DNA from 4 places in the Paenibacillus sp. J22P143 genome. Region 3 is predicted to be linked to each of the others. Evidence: riboswitches for the same ligand, from Rfam matches in the RefSeq annotation. Region 3 holds a riboswitch; each other region holds the start of a gene.

Region 1 (5,399 bases), on a different contig from region 3:
TTCGTTAACCCACTAACTGTAATAACAGGTTTCTCTGTGTCTGGTGCCAGTGAATTGTTCAAATCAGCTAGCGAGCTATCCACGCTAGATTGCGTACTTTCCATGTTAGCAAGCACGGTATAAGCATGATCATAAGCTGATTTGACTCCAGCTTGCGCTAGAAGCGCATCTTTATTAGGATCACTATTCATTTCAGCGATTTTGATTGTAAGTCTATCCTTATTCGCCGTTTGAATATATCCCCATTCTCCTCCAAGATCACCACCGTACCCATGAACGGTGAATTGGGTTCGCATCACATCACCATCTTGTGGGGTATACTGCGACATGCCAACATTAGGAAATTCATTATTAACAGCATACATCCAACCTGACATGGACGTGTAATCGAATTCCCCAAGCCAATGTTCTTCGTCCTTCGAACCTAATAGAGTAGCTTCAGCTTCAATTTTATCTAGAATGTATTGTGGTACATGAACATTGCTCGTAGCATCCTTAACCTTAGCCAGATAAAAGGAATCCTCTACGCTACCATAAATTCTATAGTTTCCAGCGCCCAACACACGTGTAAGTATTGCAGCTGCATTGTCACCTTGATAAAAAGGTACGATAGCAGGTTCTCTATAATAACCTTGCCCCAACGTAAACTTCTCTACAGCAACCGTTACATGTCCAATTGGGCCCTCTAGTAAATAATCGTCGGTATAGCGAAGCACGATATCAGCATCTTGCGTTAGTATATAACTAGCAATACCTACATCAGGGTCAACGCCATCAACTGCGTACAGCCAACCGCTGTTTGGTCCACCATCAAAGGCAGCTAGACCACCAACGCTTGAAATATAAGCACCATTTTCATTTACATATGAAATTTGTGCCTCATCTAATGCTTTCTCAATGACAAATGCAGCCGTCTTACCGCTCTCGACAGCTATCGTCGTTTTGGGTAATGTAATGTTTTTACCCGCAGCTGCACTTTTACCTTTTAATGTGAAAGAGACCGTTATTTGTTGTGGAATGGGTTTACTAACTAGGTTTTGAAAGGCTGTAGTTAAACCAGCTAGCGCACTGTCAGCATGATATTGAATAGCGCTGCTATTCGCCGAAACAGCCTTAGCGAATGTTAGGCTACTTTGCAGCGCTTGCCAGCTATTATCTGTATAATTCCCTTGTTGCAAGGCGTTAATTTCAGTAATTTTTGCATCTAACGTCGTTTTATCGGCAATAGAAGTAATATCCTTATTGTAATCATCTGTATATACAAGCGTAATTACATCATTGCTTCGTAGAATATAATTAGCGATACCTACGTCAGCAAATTGCCCATTAACCAAATACATCCAGCCGCTTAAAGTACCACCGTCTCCTGAAGTCAGATCGCCAATACTCGTGATGTAATTGCCCGTTTCATTTTTAACTTGAATATCATTTTCCTTCAATACCTTTTCAATCGCATACGCAGCGGATTTCCCTGCCTCAACAGTTGTATCTGTTTTTGCCAGAATGACAATCTTATTTGCTATGGAGCTTATTCCGCTAACAACAATAGAAGCATGTAACGGTTGAGGAACTGTTGGTTCAATACCTTTTTTAATACTCAAATAGTATATTTTCGGTGTATTATTTCCATCTTGTGCGATCACTCTAACGATTTTAGCTTTTGTATCACTTAATGTGATTTCTTTATCGATTTGTGTACCAGCGAATCCGCTTTTATTATTAACGAAGATATTCGAAGAAGAACCATTTGCTGTAATTTTTATTTTATCGGTATTAATTAGGATATCGTTATAGCTATATACTCCTGAAGTTACAGTGATTTGCTTAGTAACTGACGCATCGCCACCAACTCCCGACAATACGATGCTAGATAAGTCAGTTGATTCATTAACCGAATTATCTGGGGAAACCTTCTGTAAAGAAGTAATTTCCGGACCAATTTCTCCTACGGCACCGCCATCCATTTGGACCGCATTATAAACCTTTACGAAACTCACATTGTTCAAGCTTACTGGCTTGCCTTCGCTGTCAACCGCCCAACTAATATCAATCGGATCACCTTTAACCGGTGAGGTTAAGTAAGGATTTGCCGGCACATCATAAGGGGCGCTGCCATTCGCATGCGTGTCTGGATAGCCAAACACGTTCTTTCTTACGTTAATTTTCACACCAGAATACGTATAGGATTGATTGTTAAAATTAGCAGGTGCAAGCGAATAATTAGCTGGAATTGGATAATAAGCGTGTTTATGGAAACTGTTTATTTTTACGTTTCCACTACCATTTTTATTATCGACCCAAGGTACATTTACACCATTTGCGGTAGTAAAATCGGGTTCAGGATTGGTATAGGTAACCTGGTAATCCCAAATTGTGCTATCTTCATAGTGCTCTGACCCTGCAATGTAATACCACGGGCCAGGGTTACCACTCCCATCGTCTTGTGCAACCGCTACTCCCGCTGGCTCTTCATTTCCAGCAAACGCATTCCCAAACACAGTGAAATCCACGCCATAAGGATTTTTCGGACTGTTCAGAATGGGATCATCGAATTTATAAATAATACTTCCTCCGAATGCGCCAAGTGAAACACCTGGTGAATTGGCGGGGGTATTCGTCCACTTGGAATTAATTTCGCCCGTTCCACCCCATGCTGGCTCATTGGTAAATTGACCAGGCGCTGGAAGCCATTCACGGATTGAACTAGGCCCAGTACTTGTAGTAGCAAGCGCTTGATTACTCGGTCCAAAAAAGAGGCCAAGCGAAGAAAATAGAAGCATAAAAGCCATGACAAGTGCAATAAACGATTTTGGTGCATAACGATGAATCATTCTTCCATTCCTCTTTCCCTTATTAAATTGCTAAAAGGGGTACAAAAAAAGCCACCCTTAACTACTAGGGTGACTTCGACTTTAATCATGAAATACATACTACACACCACAAATAAGCTTTATGTGAGCAGCATACTCTTTGTAACTAATCCCTACCCCCAAGGAATTAGAAACATCCAATAAATAAAGGCAGGTCTCCTGGCTCATGCGTCATCGCTTCTCTTCGCCTTCCCAATCTCGTAAAACAAGACAGTGGCATATGAAAGAGTTACTCTGCAAGTACAGTGGTGGGACCGCGTCGGCTTCTTACCGAACTTCCCTTTTAAGCAAGCATCTGTAAAGTATGCTTACACCCTTATTTAGAACATATGAAATTATCAAAGCAAAACTTATGTTAACCCCTTTTACTAGTTTTGTCTACTTAAAACAAAAAAGGCAACCCCATCAAGACCCTAGGCCCTGCTGGGATTACCTTCCTTTTTTACCCGTGCGATCCGTCAATTAATATTTACAAATGCTGCTCGTAATGATGACTAGCAAAATGAAAAGCACGAGAATACTAGCGGCCGAATTATTTTTCGGAGGACAAGCGACTGCTTGCGTGTGGACTGGTTTCGGGAAAACAAATTCGGTTTGTTGGTACGACGCGTGCAGGTGGATATTGTGTGCTGGTTGCTGCATGATAGGAGCTGGAGCTGGAAGTGGAGTCGGCATTGGCATTGGCATCGGAGTTGGCATCGGCATTGGTTGCATTGGGTAATTCGGAACTTTTACATATTCCATGAGTGAGCACCTCCTTCGTATTTTCCCTACTGGGAACTTTCACGAGCTTACGGTTTAAACGGAAGGTTATTGTTGAAGTTGGGTGAATAGCTTACAACATCAGTCTATGGGGAACCACCTACGTTGCACACGGTAAATACCCAGTTACGCAATAAATTGGGTGGGTGTCATGGGCGAACGAGCATATGCGCGGTACAAAAAAAGAACTGCCCCCTCATTGGGAGCAGTCCTATTCACGTTACACGTATGGATTATTCTCACGTTCGAAGCCGATCGTGGTTTTCGCGCCGTGCCCCGAATAGACGTTGACATCGTCATCCAGCAGGAATAGTTTATCCTGAATGGAATCCAGCAGGGTATTGTTATCTCCACCGAGTAGGTCGGTACGACCAACCGATAGTTTAAACAATACATCACCGCTGAACAGGTGTTTGTCATACAAGAAGCTCACGCTGCCTGGCGAATGGCCTGGCGTGTGGAACACCTTGAGTTGGATACCCAGGAACTCAAGCGTTTGTCCTTCATCCAGCGCGAATTCCGCTGGATCCGTAACAATCGGAGCGCCAAGATCTGGCCAGCGTGCAGAACCGTTTTTCTTCGGATTCGTCAGCCAATCAGCTTCCAGATCGTGAATATACACCGGACAACCTTTGAGCTTACGAATCTCGTCAACGCCGCCGATGTGATCGAAATGCGCGTGAGTCAGCAGAATCGCAACGATATCCATATCGGCGATTTTTTTGATCAGCGATTTCGGATTCATACCCGGATCGATAATAATACCTTGATTCGTCTCTGGATTCGAGAGCAGATAAGCGTTCGTCTGAACCGGACCCAAGACAAAGGATTGAATGTTAATCATCGTGATGCCACCCTCACTTAGAACGACTCGATTAATGAACGAAGTTCCTTCACAATAACAGCATGATATCCGTTACCTTCACCATATTGGCGGCCCATTTCGGCTCTGGCTACTTGAATTTTTTCGTTATAATCAGCCGCTTCGCGATCTGGATTTTCTTTCTTGAACTGCGTCATCACCGCTTGTACATTTTTCGGACGAGGTCCCCATTGTCCAAGCACGAAACCGCCTGTATCTGTGAAGATAACGATCGGAATCGCACGGCCGCCGCCAGTTAGGAACTGGTCGATCACATCATAATTTTGCTCGATAATCAGAACTTCCGTCGGAACGCCGCTGTCTTCCAAAGCCTTGAAAACAACAGGCACGTTGCGAACAACGTCTCCACACCAGTCAGCAGCAACAATCAAACAACGAAGATCGTCGCGATTATTAAGGGATTCGAAATATTCCTTATCCTCTTCATTGTCCCATGCGAAACCATCGTAATACGCTAGGAATTGCTCTTTATTTTTCTCCATAGCCTCGATAAATTGTTTCGGTTTCAAACCCGTGCGCAGCTTACTAGCAAGATTCGTACTCATTGATTTCATCCTCCCAAGATCATCCATATTCTCATTCATTGTAACAAAAGCGAGCGAAACCGCCAAATCGACCTTGTTACTTTTTCGTTTTTCTTTTGAGATAAAATTGATAGCCCGCATACACAATCGTTAGCACGATCGCAGCGATAATCAATGGTTTAATATAAGGCCCTGCGTACTCGCCAATCGTCTCCCATTTATCCTTTAATTTCATGCCTAAATAGATATACAGAAACGAATAAGGAACTAAGGCAAGCCCCGTGTACAGGGTGAATTTGCCCAAAGGCATTTTCGCCATTCCGCCTGGCAATGAGATCGCATGACGCACAATCGGAATAA
Region 2 (5,399 bases), on a different contig from region 3:
TTACACGGCTGCGGAAACATGCTTGCTATTTTGAAGCAAGAAATCAACCGTTTTTCTGATAACTAGATCATTGCTAAGACCTTCAAGCGATCCGTTTGATGCAAACAGCTCACGAAGCTCAGCTGTTGATTTTTGGTAAGACGGTGCATATTTCTCAAGTTCCGCGTCAACTTCTTCATCGGAAACTGTGATTTTTTCTGCAGCTGCGATAGCTTCAAGAACAAGGTTGTTACGAACACGCTTGTCAGCATCTTCTTTCATTTGTTCTTTCAACGCGCTCTCGTTTTGGCCGGAGAACTGGTAGTAGATTTCAAGCGTCATGCCTTGGGAGCGAAGACGTCTTTCGAATTCTTTTACCATGATATCAAGCTCAGCTTCAACCATCGAACCTGGAATTTCAACTTCTGCGTTAGCAGCAACTTTCTCAACAACCGCAGTTTCAAGAGCAGCTTCGGAATCTTTCGCTTTGCGCTCTTGCATACGTTTTTGAAGCTCTTCTTTGTACTCGACAAGTGTATCGAACTCACTTACGTCTTTCGCGAACTCATCATCAAGCTCAGGCAGGTTTTTGCGTTTGATATCGTGAAGTTTCACTTTAAACACAGCTGCTTTGCCTTTCAGATCTTCGGAATGGTAGTTTTCAGGGAAGCTAACATTAACGTCTTTCTCTTCGCCTTTACCAAGACCTACGAGTTGCTCTTCAAAACCTGGGATGAAAGAGTTGGATCCAAGCTCAAGGGAATACTTCTCCGCTTTACCGCCTTCGAATGCTACTTCATCAACGAATCCTTCGAAATCGATGATAACGACATCGCCGTTAGCAGCTTGTCCTTCTTCAAGAACAACCAATTCAGCATGACGTTGTTGCAAACGTGCAAGCTCTTCATTCAATTCATCTTCAGAAACTACAGCGTTAACTGCTTCTACTTCGATTCCTTTGTAATCGCCAAGCGTTACTTCAGGCTTAACTGTTACTTTAGCTTTGAATTTCAAGACTTGACCTTTACCAAATTGCTCAACATCTACTTCAGGACGATCAACAGGCTCGATTTTAACCTCTTCAATCGCTTCTACGTAAACTTCTGGCAAAATGATATCTAGTGCATCTTGATACAAGCTTTCAACACCGAATTTAGCTTCAAAGATTGAACGAGGCACTTTCCCTTTACGGAATCCTGGAACATTCACTTTCGCTGATACCTTCTTAAATGCTTTATCCAAAGCATCTGCTACACGTTCTGCCCCAACTTCAACTTCAAGAACGCCAACGTTCTTCTCTATTTTTTCCCAACTTGCTTTCATTTTATGCCTTCCCCTCCAAAAATGTACCATGACATATATTTTTCACGTTAAGCTCATTATAACCATTCTATTATACCATATAACATTTTCATTTCAAGCGAGCATTGTTCTTAGCTAGGATCAGGGCTAAATTGCTTAACAAATGCGGTAAGCACGTTGTGCGCCCGCTTCCATTGCAACGTCATCTCATCCACAATTCCATAGATCTCTAACAACTCATCGCGATCAACCGTACCAAACAATTTATCTTGCAAAATCGCATGCAGCGCGGAGGCCCACACGTCTACCGCACTTTCTTCTGTCCTTAGTAACTCAGCGTATATCGAAGTTCCATACGCATAGGCAAGAAACTCCTGCCAAGTCTGGGTAGCAAAGTAGACAAAGTCAGGCTGGCTTATTTCACTAATGTCCCCGACTCTGCGAATCATATCACGAATTCGTAATGGAAAATCCTCCGCTGTTAGCGGCGTCTCATCAATTTCGACGAGAACGGTTTTACCATTCTTGGGAAACTCGATATAGCCATGCTCCCCCATCTGTTTAAGCGTTTGAAGGGCTTTGAATTGAAGATGAGGGTGTCTTGCCCTTTCGCAAAGCCAGGTCTTCACGTACTGGCTCACCTCAGGTTGCTCGATATAAGCAAGCTGCTCCAAGGCACTCACTTGTCCCTCCAGCGATCCTTCTTGAAGCATCTTTTGAAGCTTCATCACAAAAGCCCCATCATCCGAAGCAGCCTTGTCATGAATGTATTGCCGCATTAAAGCAGATTCTTCCTCTGAATCCTCTTCTTCTGTTTCTGTTGATGGAAACATGGTCTCTGGAAACATGGTGAGCAACCAGTGGCGCAGGGCTTCCCATTGATCAGACTTATTCGCATCGATATTGGGAAATTGCAGCAGAAAAGTAAGCATCTCTAGCGCTTCTTTATATTGCTCGGAGCGTAACAACTTCGTTAACTCGTCTTCATAGAACTTCTCTGTTTTAGGAAAAAGAATGACATTATCCAAAGTAGGGTCTGACATAGGGATCACCTCTGTTCATGGTCTTGTTTGTGCCAGTTTACTCCATCATCCAAATGATTGCAAAAAAAATATTAACAAAAGTGTTGACTTCCTACAAAACGATATGATATTATAACTCTTGCTTCGCCAAACGGATTAAGTCCAGGCGGTAAGAAGTGACATGGGTCTCAGTAGCTCAGCTGGATAGAGCACACGCCTTCTAAGCGTGCGGTCGGGGGTTCGAATCCCTCCTGGGACGTTGCAGTTAGAGAAAAGACCGCGAGAAATCGCGGTCTTTTTTTTGTTTATTCATAAGGAATAACGGCTCACTTTTTTATTTTCAATAAGGAATAATTTCAAACAAAAGCAGTCGAAAACAAAGTCTTTGCATACGCTTGGATTTCATGTATAGTATTCATCAATTGCATATTGTGGGAATAGGTGCTTTGGTCATGCCACATTTGACTAGAGCTTAAAAGGGAAGTTCGGTGTAATACCGACGCGGTCCCGCCACTGTAACAGAGGAGTCGACGCCACCGGTGCCACTGATCGAAAGATCGGGAAGGCGAGCGTTTGACGAGGATTCTGGAGCCAGGAGACCTGCCTAATTCTGACAGCACTGTTTTACCTACGGGAGATAGGGAGGTGTTAGAGATCGTAAACACTGTATACACATACACAGGGTATCTTTAACCTTTTTTATTAAGGTTAGAGATGCCCTTTTTTGATTTTCCGGGATTCGTACACAAGCAAAAATTGAGGAGGATTACCCCATGTGCGCACTATTAAGCAGTAATTTAGGATATCCAAGAATTGGCGAGAACCGCGAGTGGAAGAAAGCGTTAGAGGCCTTTTGGGCAGGCAAGCTAGACGAGAGTGAGTTTACAAAGCAAATCGAAGACATCCGTCTACATAACCTGCGCCTGCAGCAGCAAAAAGGTATTGACCTTATCCCTGTAGGTGACTTCAGCCTCTATGATCACGTGCTGGACACATCCACCATGTTCGGACTCGTTCCAAAGCGTTTCCCCTATGAAGGCGGCGAAGTCCCACTTGCCACTTACTATGCGATGGCTCGCGGCAGTCAAGGGGCGACAGCTTGTGAAATGACCAAATGGTTCAACACCAATTATCATTACATCGTTCCTGAATTACAGGATGCACAGCCAGCGCTTACGATCAACAAGCCACTTGAGGCTTATCGAGAGGCTAAGCAAAAGCTGGGCATTCATGGGAAGCCTGTGGTTCTAGGCCTATTTACTTTCCTTAAGCTAGCTAAGGGGTATAAAACAAATGAAATCGATAGCCTAATCGAATTATTTCTACCGCTCTATTCACGTATTTTGACGGAGCTGGCAGAGGAAGGTGTGGAATGGGTACAGATCGATGAGCCGATTCTTGTGCAGTCTTTAAGCTCAACAGATTTAGGACGTGTAAAGCACATCTTCGCGACGCTGACGGCAGCTGCGCCGACTCTTAAAATCATCGTTCAAACGTATTTCGATGCCGTTGATCAATACCAGGATCTTATTTCCCTTCCCGTTCATGGGATTGGACTTGATTTTATCCATGGATATGAGTTGAACTGGAGTCATCTCCAGACACATGGCTTCCCAGCGGATAAAGTGCTTGGCGTTGGCATTGTGGATGGACGCAATATTTGGCAGACGGATTTGAGTAAGCAGCTTGATTTCCTTGCTCAACTTGAAGCAATCGTTCCTTATGAGCGCATGCTGCTGCAGCCTTCATCCAGCCTGCTGCATGTTCCTGTTTCCACCCGTAAAGAAAATAAGCTTGAGCCTGTATTGCGGGATGCTCTAGCATTTGCGGAAGAAAAGCTGACTGAACTTTCGATTTTGACAAGAGCTCTTCAACACGGCCAAGATTCCATTCGATTGGAATTAGACATCAACCAAAAGGCGATCGCGAAGCTTAATGCTTCCTCCTATCGGAATAAAGCTATTGTCCAACAAGCGATCGCGAATATCGGGCAACAGCGCCATGAAAGAAATAGCAGCTTCACAACGCGCAGAGGCCTTCAAGCAGCAAAATGGCAGCTTCCATTCCTGCCAACTACGACGATTGGATCATTTCCACAAACAGCTGAGGTCCGTAACGCTCGTAAAAATTGGCGCAGCGGCGAATGGACACCTGAGCAATATGAGTCGTTCATTCAAGAACAGATTACGGAATGGATTAAGTTACAGGAAGAGCTTGGACTAGATGTGCTTGTACACGGAGAATTCGAGCGTACGGATATGGTTGAGTTTTTCGGTGAAAAGCTGGATGGGTTTGCTTTTACCTCGAATGGATGGGTTCAATCCTATGGTTCTCGCTGCGTGAAACCGCCAGTTATTTTTGGCGATGTAGAATTCGTGCAAGAGATGACGGTCAAAGAGACGAAGTTTGCCCAATCGCTTACTGAGAAACCGGTTAAGGGCATGTTGACAGGTCCGATCACGATTCTTAACTGGTCATTCGTGAGAAGTGATATTTCCCGCGAACAGGTTGCTTACCAAATCGCACTTGCTCTACGCGAGGAAGTTGAAGCACTCGAAAAAGCGGGTATTGAGATGATTCAAGTAGATGAGCCTGCGTTGCGAGAAGGTTTACCTTTGAAAAAAAGAGACTGGCAAGCTTATCTCGACTGGGCTGTACTCGCCTTCCGCTTGTCCACAGCAACAGTCGGTGATGAGACGCAAATTCATACGCATATGTGTTACTGCGAGTTCCATGATATTATTGACGCCATCCGCGCGCTAGACGCTGATGTTATCTCTATTGAAACCTCGAGAAGTCACGGTGAGCTGATCCATAGCTTCGAGGAGCATACGTATGACCAAGGGATCGGGCTTGGTGTCTATGACATTCACAGTCCGCGAGTCCCTTCCGTAACTGAAATGGTAGAAATGATTGAGCGTGCTCTTCAGGTGCTAGAGCCTGAACTATTCTGGATTAATCCGGACTGCGGCTTGAAAACACGAGGAAAAGAAGAGACTATCGCTGCTCTACGCGTGATGGTTGAGGCAGCTAAACTGTTTAGAGCAAGCCGAAGTGAACTTATCCCTTCCTAAGAAATGTATAAGAAAAGCACCC
Region 3 (5,399 bases):
TTGTTAGCGGGTTCTCCAAGGCTTTCGCAATGACAGGCTGGCGGATGGGGTATGCCTGCGGTCACCGTGAGTTGATCTCAGCGATGACTAAGATTCACCAATATACGGTCATGTGTGCACCTGTCATGGGGCAAGTAGCAGCGCATGAAGCGTTGACGAATGGACTTGAAGAGAAAGATCGTATGATTGAATCCTATAATCAACGGAGACGATTGGTTGTCAGAGGCTTCCGAGAGGTAGGACTCGAATGCCATGAACCACAGGGCGCATTCTATGCATTCCCAAGTATTGTTGCTACAGGATTAACCTCTGATGAATTTGCACAACGACTCTTGTACGAATGTAAGGTTGCTGCTGTACCTGGTGATGTATTTGGATTGGGTGGAGAGGGCTTCCTACGATGCTCTTATGCGTATAGTGTTTCTCAGCTTAATGAAGCATTAGAGAGAATCGGTAATTTCTTAAGAAAATTATAATTGTTACAAGAAATTTTTGTGATAAATTCATATATTCATAGGGAATGAAAACTGGTATTCTTAGAGTAAGGAGGGATGAGCATGGTTTTTATGGAATATCAGCTTACTAACTTTCAGAAGCAATTTCAAATTCGCGAGCAAGAGTTCGGACAGCGCTGGCTGACCAGAAATGCCAAGAAGCAAAATTCCCGAGCTTTACTTGAAGAAGAGATCAACACGTTGAGAAGAAAAATGGAACAGATGGTCATGGAAGGTCGAGAAATGACATCTGATGAGGTTGTTGAATTAAGCACGATGCTGGATCACAAAATAAATGAATACATGACATCTGGAAAGAAAAGTCGGTGAAAACCGACTTTTCTGGCGACTATCGATAAGAGAGAGTACATGACGGAGGGAATTACATACATGAAGGCGAAATGGCTATTCGTTGTAATGCTAGGAATGATGCTGACACTTACCGCTTGTGGTGGGCCGAAAGCAGATGTATCGCTATTTATTATGGGACCTAACGGTTTTCCAAGTGAAGCGGCGGAGAAGATGGAAGTATCCTTGAAAGACAAGGTAGGAGAATTACCTACTGTGAAGCTGAATACATCCCCTATTTTTTCAATGGAAAAAATGATTGTTGAGCTGGCTGCTGGAGGTAACGGCATCTTCATTTTGGGCGAAGAACAGTTCAAGGGCTTGAGTAACCAAGCGGGATTCGTATCATTAGATGACACGATTAATCCAGCAGATTACCCTGAAGGGGTTATCGAAATCAAAGAAGAAGGCAAAGCCGCTGAAAAGCATTTATATGGCATTCCGCTTACAGGAAACAAATGGATGAAAGAGCAAGGCTATGAGGGAAAAGGTTTATTCGCGTTCATACCTCAGAATGCTCCGAAAATGGACGAGGCTTTGAAAGTCCTCAAAATCATTGCGCAAAAGTAAGAGAACGTCTATAATCGACAAATAGCTTGATCTTATAATTTGCAACTATAGGTACTGATAAGTTTCCAAAATGGAAGGTTATTAGTTTAGGGGAAGCCGGTTTAAATCCGGCACGGTCCCGCCACTGTAATTCAACCATGCGAATGGTTGGAGAGTCAGGATACCTGCCTATGGTGCCAATACAACATCCTTCGAGGAAAAGGATCGCGTTAAATCAGGAAGCAGCGTACGTTAGTTCGTTGCCCAATACCGCGATTTATCGTCTCCCTCGTTCCTAGTGAACAGGGAGACTTTTTTGTTTGATGGGATCGATAATTAATGAAAAAGAAAGAGGGTTTATTTGATGAAACAAAGTAGGTTCAAAAAAGGTCTTATTTTAACATTAGCGGTTGCAACAGCTATTTCTTTAGCGGCATGTGCTAAAAAAGAAACGGAAATCACGGATCCATCGAAACTCGGCGGTGAGGGGACGAAGGCTCCAACAACAACGGCATCGACATCAGCACCTGTCTCAGCGAAGAAAACGACATATCCTTTGAAAGTGGAGGATGCGACTGGGAAAGAGTTTACGTTCGACAAAGCGCCAGAACGAATTGCATCGGTTTCGCCATCAGAGACAGAAGCGCTGTTCGCGATTGGACTAGAAGCGAATATCGTGGGAGTATCTGATTTCGATGATTACCCAGAAGCAGTTAAATCGAAGCCGAAGCTGGGCAGCATCACGCAACCAAACATGGAGGCCGTCATTGCTTCGAATGCGAATATTGTTTTCTCTGGTGTTTCCATGGAAGCTAAATCAGTTGAGGAACTACGTGGGATGAACATTAATGTCTTTAAAGTAGAGCCAAAAACGCTAGATGATGCGATGAACAATATTATAACATTTGGACAGATTACCGATCATCAAGAACAAGCTGAGAAAGTTGTCGCTAAAATGAAAGCGGATCGTCAGAAGGTTGTCGATGCCGTGAAAGATGTGAAACAAGAGAACAAGAAAAAAGTGTACATCGAGTTTGCACCAGGCTGGACCGTGGGAAGCGGAGTGTTCATGGATGAATTAATCACGCTCTCAGGTGGAATTAATGTAGCTGCCGATAAAGCTGGCTGGTATGAAATCAGTGAAGAGAAGATCATTCAGCAGAATCCGAATGTTATCTTATTCGCTAATGGGATTACGGACTTCAAGAGCAAGAAGCCGTTAGAAGAAATTATTCGCACACGCGGTGGGTGGGATGCCATTGACGCCGTGAAAAATAAACGTGTGGTAGGTTTAGACCAAAACTCGCTAAGCCGCCCAGGTCCGAGATTGACAGACGGACTGCTGGAAATGGCGAAAGGCATCTACCCTGAATTGGTGAAATAATGAAAAGAAAATTGATGTTTGGGGGAGGAGTAGGAGTTATACTCCTTCTTCTTTCTATTGTGGTGAGTTTATCCATCGGCTCAGCTCAGCTTCCTATTTCTCATATAGTGGGGATTCTTGGGAAACATCTTCCTTGGGTTGGAAGTCATATTGAGGTGAAATGGCCGCAATCTTCCGAACAAATTATTAATAAAGTGAGAATTCCTCGTGTTCTGCTTGGTATTCTAGTTGGGGCTGTACTCTCCATAGCTGGCGCTGGATTTCAAGGGGTACTGCGCAATCCTCTTGCTGACCCTTATTCGCTTGGCGTATCTTCAGGAGCTTCTGTCGGGGCTGCTTTTCTTATTTACTTCGGATTGCAATTCGCCTGGTTCGGGCAATGGTCGATCCCGATTGTGGCTTTCGCGACAGGGCTTATTTCCCTGTTATTGGTCTTAAAGCTGGCGATGATTGAAGGGAAGCTGAAGATGGAGACGCTGATTTTATCCGGAGTTGTGATGCAAGCCTTTCTAGGCGCGTTCGTGTCCTTCTTGGTTGCAATCTCAGACCAAACGATTAATGAGATTATTTTTTGGCTCATGGGCAGTCTTACGATGCGGGGATGGTCATATACGTATATGATTGCACCCTATCTCGTTATCGGTCTTGTAATTCTGTTAAGCTATGCGAGATCGTTAAACCTGCTTGCGTTGGGTGAGCGACAAGCGGCCCATCTCGGCGTTCATGTGGAGCGCACGAAGTTGATCGTACTGATCGCTTCGACATTGATTACGGCTGCTGCTGTATCCGTGGCTGGAGTTATCGGCTTCGTAGGACTGATCGTGCCGCACTTGGTACGACTGTTGGTGGGTCCGGATTATCGATTAATCATTCCTTTATCCGCGATTGGCGGTGGGATTTATGTGTTATGGGCAGACACCCTAGCTCGAACGCTGCTTAGTCCTACGGAAATTCCTCTCGGGGTTATAACGGCGTTTCTGGGGGCGCCATTCTTTGCCTATCTGCTCCATAAAGATAAGAAAACGTTAAGAGGTTGATGACGATGATTAAAGTGGAGCAGCTTTTTCAGAGCTTTCGGGAGCAGCAAGTGTTGGATAATGTTAGCTTTGAGGTTCAGCAGGGGGAGTTTTTTGGGATTATTGGACCCAATGGCAGTGGTAAATCAACCTTGCTTCGACTCCTCTCCGGCATGGATCCTGTCATGCATGGGAAAGTGTGGGTAAAGGGAAAAGAGGTATCCTCTTATTCTCGTAAAGAGTTGGCAAAATGGCTTGCTGTTCTTCAGCAAGATGCGTTGCCACCCGTTGGCTTCACGGTTCGTGAGGTTGTTGAGATGGGACGCTATCCCTTCCAGAATTGGCTTGGCGAGGATAGGATGGAAGCGGATGGACTCATAGATGCGATTATTACTAAGCTAGAGCTGGAAGCGCTCGTAGATCGAACGATTGAGCGTTTAAGCGGCGGTGAGCGTCAACGTGTTGCACTGGCCAAAGTAATGGCACAGCAACCAAGCTTGCTTATGTTGGATGAACCAACCACCTTTCTAGACATCGGCTATCAAATACAGATGATGGATTATATTCGTTGCTGGCAGCAAGAGTCAGCGCTTACGGTTGTAGCTGTGCTGCATGACTTGAATTTGGCAGCGCAATACTGCACACGATTGATGATCGTGCATGAGGGGCGGGTCATCGCGATTGGAGCACCAGAAGACATCATTACGAGTGAACAAATAGCAGAAGTGTACGGAACAGAGCCGATTGTCCTGAAGCACCCTGTAAGTGAGGTACCGCAAATTTTATTACAACCTGGGAAATAATTATAGGCGGGAGGATGACGAGAATGAACACACTACATAATTTGATTAACGCGATTGAACCCATCCATCATGAGGTGGCTCTTCAAGCTAATGATCACTTGAACCAATTGACAAAGCCGCAAGGTAGCTTAGGGAAGCTGGAGGATATCGCACGTCAAGTCGCAGGAATTACAGGCGAAGTGATGCCGACTTTTGAGAAAAAAGCGGTTATTGTCATGGCTGGTGATCATGGTGTTTGTGAGGAAGGCATCAGTGCCTTCCCAGCGGCAGTGACCCCCCAAATGGTGCTCAATTTCCTATATGGCGGGGCTGCTGTTAATGTACTAGCTCGACATGCCGGAGCTGATGTGGTGTGTGTAGATATGGGGGTCAATGCGGACTTGGAGCATCCGAACCTCGTCTCTCGCAAAGTCAGAAAGGGTACGCGTAATATGGCGAAGGAAGCGGCTCTCTATTTGGAGGAGACGGTTCAGGCGATTCAAGCAGGCAGCGAGATCGTGGACGATTTGGTGGCAAAAGGCTACCGACTTTTCGCCACAGGCGAAATGGGCATCGGAAATACAACCGCGAGTGCAGCGATTTTGTGTGCGTTGACTGGTTTGGACGCTGGCCTTGCTGTCGGCCGTGGAACAGGCATTGACGATGCTACATGGTTGCACAAGCAGTCGGTGGTGAATAGGGCGTTGGATGTGAATGGATTGCGTGGGCGGAGTGTAAGTGCAGAAGAAAGTGCGAGCTCAAGCGGTGATTATGCGCTTGAGGTGTTAAGTAAGGTCGGCGGATTAGAGATCGCCGGACTCGTTGG
Region 4 (5,399 bases), on a different contig from region 3:
CAACTTGCCAGTGAGCAGCCTTATGACCCGATCGTCGTTTATAGTGTCCCTGAGCCGTGGCAGCTTGTCGGAGTGGGTAATTATGCGGCTGTGCTGATGCATCCAAGTTATCCGGATATAGTAGTGAAGGTGTACGCGCCGGGGCGGCCAGGCTTAGAGGATGAAAAAGAAATATATCGACGGCTGGGCAAGCACCCAGCTTATTCCGAATGCCTCTATTCGGGTGATTCTTATCTCGTACTGCGCCGACTAACGGGCGTTACGCTGTATCAATGTGTGTTGCGCGGTATCCCGATTTCGCGTCAAGTGTTGCACGATATCGATGAAGCCTTGAAGTATGCGGTTACCCGGGGACTGTCACCGCATGATGTGCATGGCAAAAATGTGATGCAGCGGAGCGGGCGAGGCTTAGTCGTCGACGTATCGGATTTCTTGAAAGAAGACGATTGCTCGATGTGGGACGATTTGAAGCGCGCCTACGATCGCTTTTATTTCCCATGGCTGCGTAAGCTGCCGTTCCCGGAGCTCTTGCTGCACCTTGTGCGCCGAGGCTACCGGAAATACCGCAGATGGGCGCGAACTTCGAGTGAGTTACACAAGAAAAGTATGTAAACTGGTTTTTAACCGCAAACTCAGCATGTGATGTATCGCATGCTGAGTTTGCGGTTTTTTTCGTTTTGCATATATTTACTAATCGAGTATAGCAGCGGCATCTGGCGAGTGTATCGGCTCCTTTACACAACTAACGAGCAGGAGTTCAATGAAGTAAAGTGACGAGTTGGGATTACGATGTGAAGTTTGTTGTATATAGTTGAGTTATTGTACCAGAATGGAAAAAGCTTTTTCGATCGCCATTTTTATCATAGGTATAATGGGTATAGACAACCATCCTATTAAGATCAATAATTTGACTAACTGTATAGACTTCTTCCAACCAATACATAAAGTAAATACAAGGAGCTATCTCAACGTAATTAAATTGATAGTAACCTTTGTATCCTTTATGTTGCCCTGCAACCCCTTCATCATATAATTGGGATGATGCATACAATACTCCTCCTTTTATGAGCAGTATATGCAAAATCTAGGCGTATGCTCTAAATTCAGCTTTTTTTGTCGCTTTAAACTCTAACGAGTAACGATAGCCAATCCCGCGCTTTTTTATTTATATTGTTTTTATGTTCGATTTCTTTAATTAAACAAAACCACCATGATAGGCAACCTGCCATCAAAATAACTAAAGATAAGAAGATGCTTTTTTTCATTTTACTCTCTCACAATTGAAGTTTCACAGACGCGTATTGGTACCCACTGAATTCCCAGTTGAGATTACTGGTTTTCATGGTTATATTACTGAAAAAAATGATACACTACCTGAGATTCTAGATTTAGGATATGGAATGGAGTCTCTGCACAGCTATTTACATATCGCGGTATTCCCTGTAACTGAGAACCTTGATAGATTTATATGGAAAAACACTGAGATTCTCAAATTAAAAGACGGAACAAAAGTGTTATATTATGCAAACTTCGAATTGGGATATGAAATACGTTTTCAAAAGATGGTTTGAATTATAAATTGGCAGTCGGTAAGAAAAACTTAAGCAAAAAGTTTACGGTAGATGATTTGATGAAAATAGCAGAATCGATGAAATAGGTATTTGATTGCTCCAGAAACGAACCCGAATTTGATCTACGTAATAATCGGTATTTTAACGCAGAACTATAGCTCAATAGACATCAGGAGAAGGCTACCGACAGCATAGAACGGCAGCCTTCTCAGCGAACTGTTAGTTATCAACTATTTATGTTAAAATATGGTCATAAGTGGTCCGATCATCGAACGCAGTATAATGGTTATTAAGAAAATCCAATGATCTTTATAATATTTCGATTGGATACTATAGTTTTTTTGCCTTGATTACAAAAGTTACAGGAAGCATCTTTGCTTTTTTTGCAAATTTGCTGTTACCCCGCGATTGGATAATTTCATCATCAGATTGCTCAATCATTTGCAGTGTGAAAATCGACCTGTGTGATCTGGCTTGATTAAATGACTCTACTATCGCTCAATCGATTATTAATCTCCTTAAAGTCAAAAGAAAATATTTATAGGAAAAACTAACCAGCATACGTTTCCCTTAACAAAGAAAATGGAGGAAACCACTTAGGTCGATTTGATCCCGCATACGGTGCATATAAGTGGGAAAGCATTCAAAAAACATTCTAATACTAAATAATTTAAAATAAATTTTAGAATACTTTACCCCAGAATCCCCTCGTTTTTTTGTAGTCAAAGTGTAGCCAAAAGCTTTAAAGTACGCTAATTCCACCTAAAAATAGCTAACATTAATTAACACGATTAGAACCCCCAGCCCTTATGAAATAAGGCTTCTTGGCACTAATCAACATAACTTAAAAACAATTAAAGAGTTCAAAACAGGGGTTCGACTCCCCTCACCTCCATACAGAGAACCCGCTCACTGAGCGGGTTTTTGCTTTTTAATGAGCCGAATTGTAGACGAGATATTTTTAGAGTTTATTTTAGGAGACTCTTGTAGACGAAGTGTCTACAGAGAATTAGTCATGATGTTTAATAAGATAATCATTTTCAATTTGTTATCGAAAACGATGGCTAAGTACCAAAGTATAGCCCTGGATCAAATGTTAGCTTTAAGTAATTTGAACGTGTTTATTGAGACCATAGAGCCAGAGTTGACAACCATCACGCGCCGTTGTACCTCGCGTGGCTCCCTGCGCGAGGTGCCATAGAGGCAAGTAACCCTCATCCGAAGTTCATCAAGGCGGATGTAGCAAACTTGGAAACGGTTTTAATGCATTGACTTATATGTTTTGAATTTTAAACTTCATAGTAGAGCGACCTCCAGATGCTTTGGAGGCTGTGACCTTTTTAATTTTGTTTGTAAAATACATTTACAAAAGCAGATGTATTCACTATAGTTAGATCTTGAGTTCACTATGCTTAGTCCGAAAAAAATTAAATATTGGCCAATAGGTTCTCCTTGATCGAAGTCGATCGGGAGATTAAAAGGGAAGTTCGGTTCGAATCCGACGCGGTCCCGCCACTGTACTTGCAGAGTAGTATCCGTTATGCCACTGTGATGTTTGTTCGTCATGGGAAGGTTGGATACTGCGATGACGCAATAGCCAGGAGACCTGCCTATTTGGTGTTTATTCATGAATGTCTTCGAGGAAAAGATGCATGGAACTTGAAAGTTAGTTGCGACCGTTTTGTCGTATACACCTTTTACTTCTGCATGCAAGCCTCCTGAAACTGTTCAGGAGGCTTTTTTATATTTGAGTCAAACTTAGGAGATGGATCCAGATGGATGAAACGTTAATTCCAAGTAACGAATATGCCACAACCCTTCGCAGAAAATGGCTGGTCCTTTTGTTACTATCAGCCTTTTTGATAATTATCATCATTGGCGCTGCCAAATTTGGAACGATTCATGTGACCAATCGCGAGATTATTCAGGGGTTGTTTGCCCCATCGGTGGAGTCGACGAATCTGACAATTCTTCGAGATGTACGGTTCCCACGCATAGGAATGGACGTGTTTACAGGCATCGCGCTTGCTGGAGCAGGCGTCATCATGCAGGCTATTTTGCGAAACCCACTTGCCAGCCCGTTTACGCTAGGCGTGTCAAGCGGAGCTTCCTTCGGTGCAGCGTTGGCTATCGTTTTGGGCACTAGCTTGTTCGGCATTAAAACGATACTGACAAGCTCATGGCTGATTGCAACTAATGCTTTTGTATTTGGCTGCTTGTCCATTCTGTTAGTTTATGCGATCTCCAGCTTGAAGAATCATTCCGGCACGGTGCTGTTACTTGCAGGGGTTGCTTTTAGTTACTTGTTCTCCTCGGGGGTATCTGCACTAAAATATATTTCCAAAAATGATGTGCTTAAAGATTTGATTGTTTGGCTGATGGGAAGTACAAGCGGTACTAATTGGTCAGAAATAAAGCTGATCGCACCAGTCACTTTGATTGGTATGTTGATCATAATGCGTTACTCCTGGCAGTTAAATGTGCTGGCGCTTGGAGAGGAAATTGCCAGAACGACCGGTATTCGTGTAAAACAGCTTCGGCTAGTCTCGCTCTTCACGGTGACGGTCATCTCATCAATCACGATCGCGTTCACAGGGGTTATCGGCTTCGTCGGACTCGTGGCGCCTCATGTAGCGAGGATGATCATCGGTGTCGATCACCGATTTCTCGTTCCAGCGTCCTGCTTACTTGGTGCAATCCTATTATTACTCTCGGATACGGTTGCGCGAGCACTCTTTTCTCCTGTTGAGATCCCGGTCGGAATCGTAACTTCGATCATCGGCGTTCCATTCTTTATCTATTTATTGATCAGCAAGAAGAGAGAATATTGGAATTAAGGGGGAAAATCATGAGCCTGCGATTAGAGGAGGTAAGTTTTCAATATGGAGGACGCTCCGCGATTCACAAGGTGAGTTTGGAACTCGTTCGAGGGGAAGTCGTTGCGATTCTCGGTCCGAATGGAGCAGGTAAAAGCACGTTGTTGAAATGTATGGCCTATCTCTATCCGCCGAGAAGTGGTTCTGTTTCATACAAAGGCAAGCTACTACAACATTATTCTCCCAAACAGCGGGCGCGAATAATCGGATTCGTTCCTCAGCATTTCTCCGCGTCCATTCCAATGACCGTATTCGAGGTCGTTCTAATGGGGAGAACGCCATATCTTCGTTGGGGAACTACAAAAGAAGACATTGTGCAAGTCGAACGCATTCTGAATGAACTCAAGCTTTCCTCCCTTAAAAAGCGATATATTAGCGAACTTAGTGGCGGTGAACGCCAGAAAGTGATGCTGGCCCGCGCTTTGGCACAGCAGCCAGAAGTCATGCTGTTGGACGAGCCGATTACAGGTCTTGATATTCGGCATCAGCTTGAGGCGATGGACACGATTCAAGCTATGGTGAGGAATAACAACACTTCAGCCGTGATGGTTCTCCATGATCTCGAGTTAGCCTCACGTTATGCAGATCGCATCATTCTGATGAAGCAAGGTGAAGTGTACGCAACCGGTCACCCAAGTGAAGTGTTGACCGAGCGAAATTTACAGCAGGTGTATGGCATCGAAAGCATGATCGAACCCATTGCATTCGGTTTGAATATTACTCCTGTTCGACCTATATAGTGAAAAGAAAGAGGCGATGAAAATGAGAATTTATACGAAAACCGGGGATCTCGGCGAAACAAGCATTGTCGGCGGGCGTGTTTCGAAAGCAAGTGTAAAAGTGGATGCTTATGGAACAATCGATGAAGCTAACAGCATTATCGGCATTGCGATCACTTACATCCCTGAAACCGAACTTCAGATCAGAAATGAACTGGAGCAAATCCAACAAA

Evidence for each region. Region 3 has a riboswitch for cobalamin ahead of AC58PQ_RS04210 (ABC transporter substrate-binding protein). Riboswitches for the same ligand answer to the same signal wherever they lie in the genome.
Region 1: linked by a shared signal. The riboswitch ahead of AC58PQ_RS22720 (DUF4430 domain-containing protein) and the one ahead of AC58PQ_RS04210 (ABC transporter substrate-binding protein) in region 3 are both predicted to bind cobalamin.
Region 2: linked by a shared signal. The riboswitch ahead of metE (5-methyltetrahydropteroyltriglutamate--homocysteine S-methyltransferase) and the one ahead of AC58PQ_RS04210 (ABC transporter substrate-binding protein) in region 3 are both predicted to bind cobalamin.
Region 4: linked by a shared signal. The riboswitch ahead of AC58PQ_RS21985 (FecCD family ABC transporter permease) and the one ahead of AC58PQ_RS04210 (ABC transporter substrate-binding protein) in region 3 are both predicted to bind cobalamin.

Annotation. Positions count from the first base shown of each region.
Region 1 is NZ_JCAUAQ010000021.1:87,227-92,625, forward strand. Features, by position in the region: gene AC58PQ_RS22720 (DUF4430 domain-containing protein) at 1-2,831, opposite strand, end outside; cobalamin riboswitch at 3,003-3,203, opposite strand; gene AC58PQ_RS22725 (hypothetical protein) at 3,333-3,614, opposite strand; gene AC58PQ_RS22730 (MBL fold metallo-hydrolase) at 3,853-4,476, opposite strand; gene AC58PQ_RS22735 (thioredoxin family protein) at 4,494-5,060, opposite strand; gene uptA (undecaprenyl phosphate transporter UptA) at 5,137-5,399, opposite strand, start outside.
Region 2 is NZ_JCAUAQ010000009.1:103,445-108,843, reverse strand. Features, by position in the region: gene tig (trigger factor) at 1-1,302, opposite strand; gene AC58PQ_RS15435 (hypothetical protein) at 1,413-2,324, opposite strand; tRNA gene AC58PQ_RS15430 (tRNA-Arg) at 2,489-2,562, shown strand; cobalamin riboswitch at 2,726-2,926, shown strand; gene metE (5-methyltetrahydropteroyltriglutamate--homocysteine S-methyltransferase) at 3,077-5,377, shown strand.
Region 3 is NZ_JCAUAQ010000002.1:91,653-97,051, forward strand. Features, by position in the region: gene AC58PQ_RS04195 (aminotransferase class I/II-fold pyridoxal phosphate-dependent enzyme) at 1-476, shown strand, start outside; gene AC58PQ_RS04200 (aspartyl-phosphate phosphatase Spo0E family protein) at 558-824, shown strand; gene AC58PQ_RS04205 (hypothetical protein) at 885-1,412, shown strand; cobalamin riboswitch at 1,445-1,598, shown strand; gene AC58PQ_RS04210 (ABC transporter substrate-binding protein) at 1,756-2,775, shown strand; gene AC58PQ_RS04215 (FecCD family ABC transporter permease) at 2,775-3,812, shown strand; gene AC58PQ_RS04220 (heme ABC transporter ATP-binding protein) at 3,818-4,594, shown strand; gene cobT (nicotinate-nucleotide--dimethylbenzimidazole phosphoribosyltransferase) at 4,618-5,399, shown strand, end outside.
Region 4 is NZ_JCAUAQ010000020.1:25,655-31,053, reverse strand. Features, by position in the region: gene AC58PQ_RS22000 (serine/threonine protein kinase) at 1-612, shown strand, start outside; gene AC58PQ_RS21995 (MoaF-related domain-containing protein) at 785-1,051, opposite strand; partial or broken gene AC58PQ_RS21990 (class I SAM-dependent methyltransferase) at 1,902-2,015, opposite strand; cobalamin riboswitch at 2,998-3,199, shown strand; gene AC58PQ_RS21985 (FecCD family ABC transporter permease) at 3,347-4,408, shown strand; gene AC58PQ_RS21980 (ABC transporter ATP-binding protein) at 4,420-5,187, shown strand; gene AC58PQ_RS21975 (cob(I)yrinic acid a,c-diamide adenosyltransferase) at 5,210-5,399, shown strand, end outside.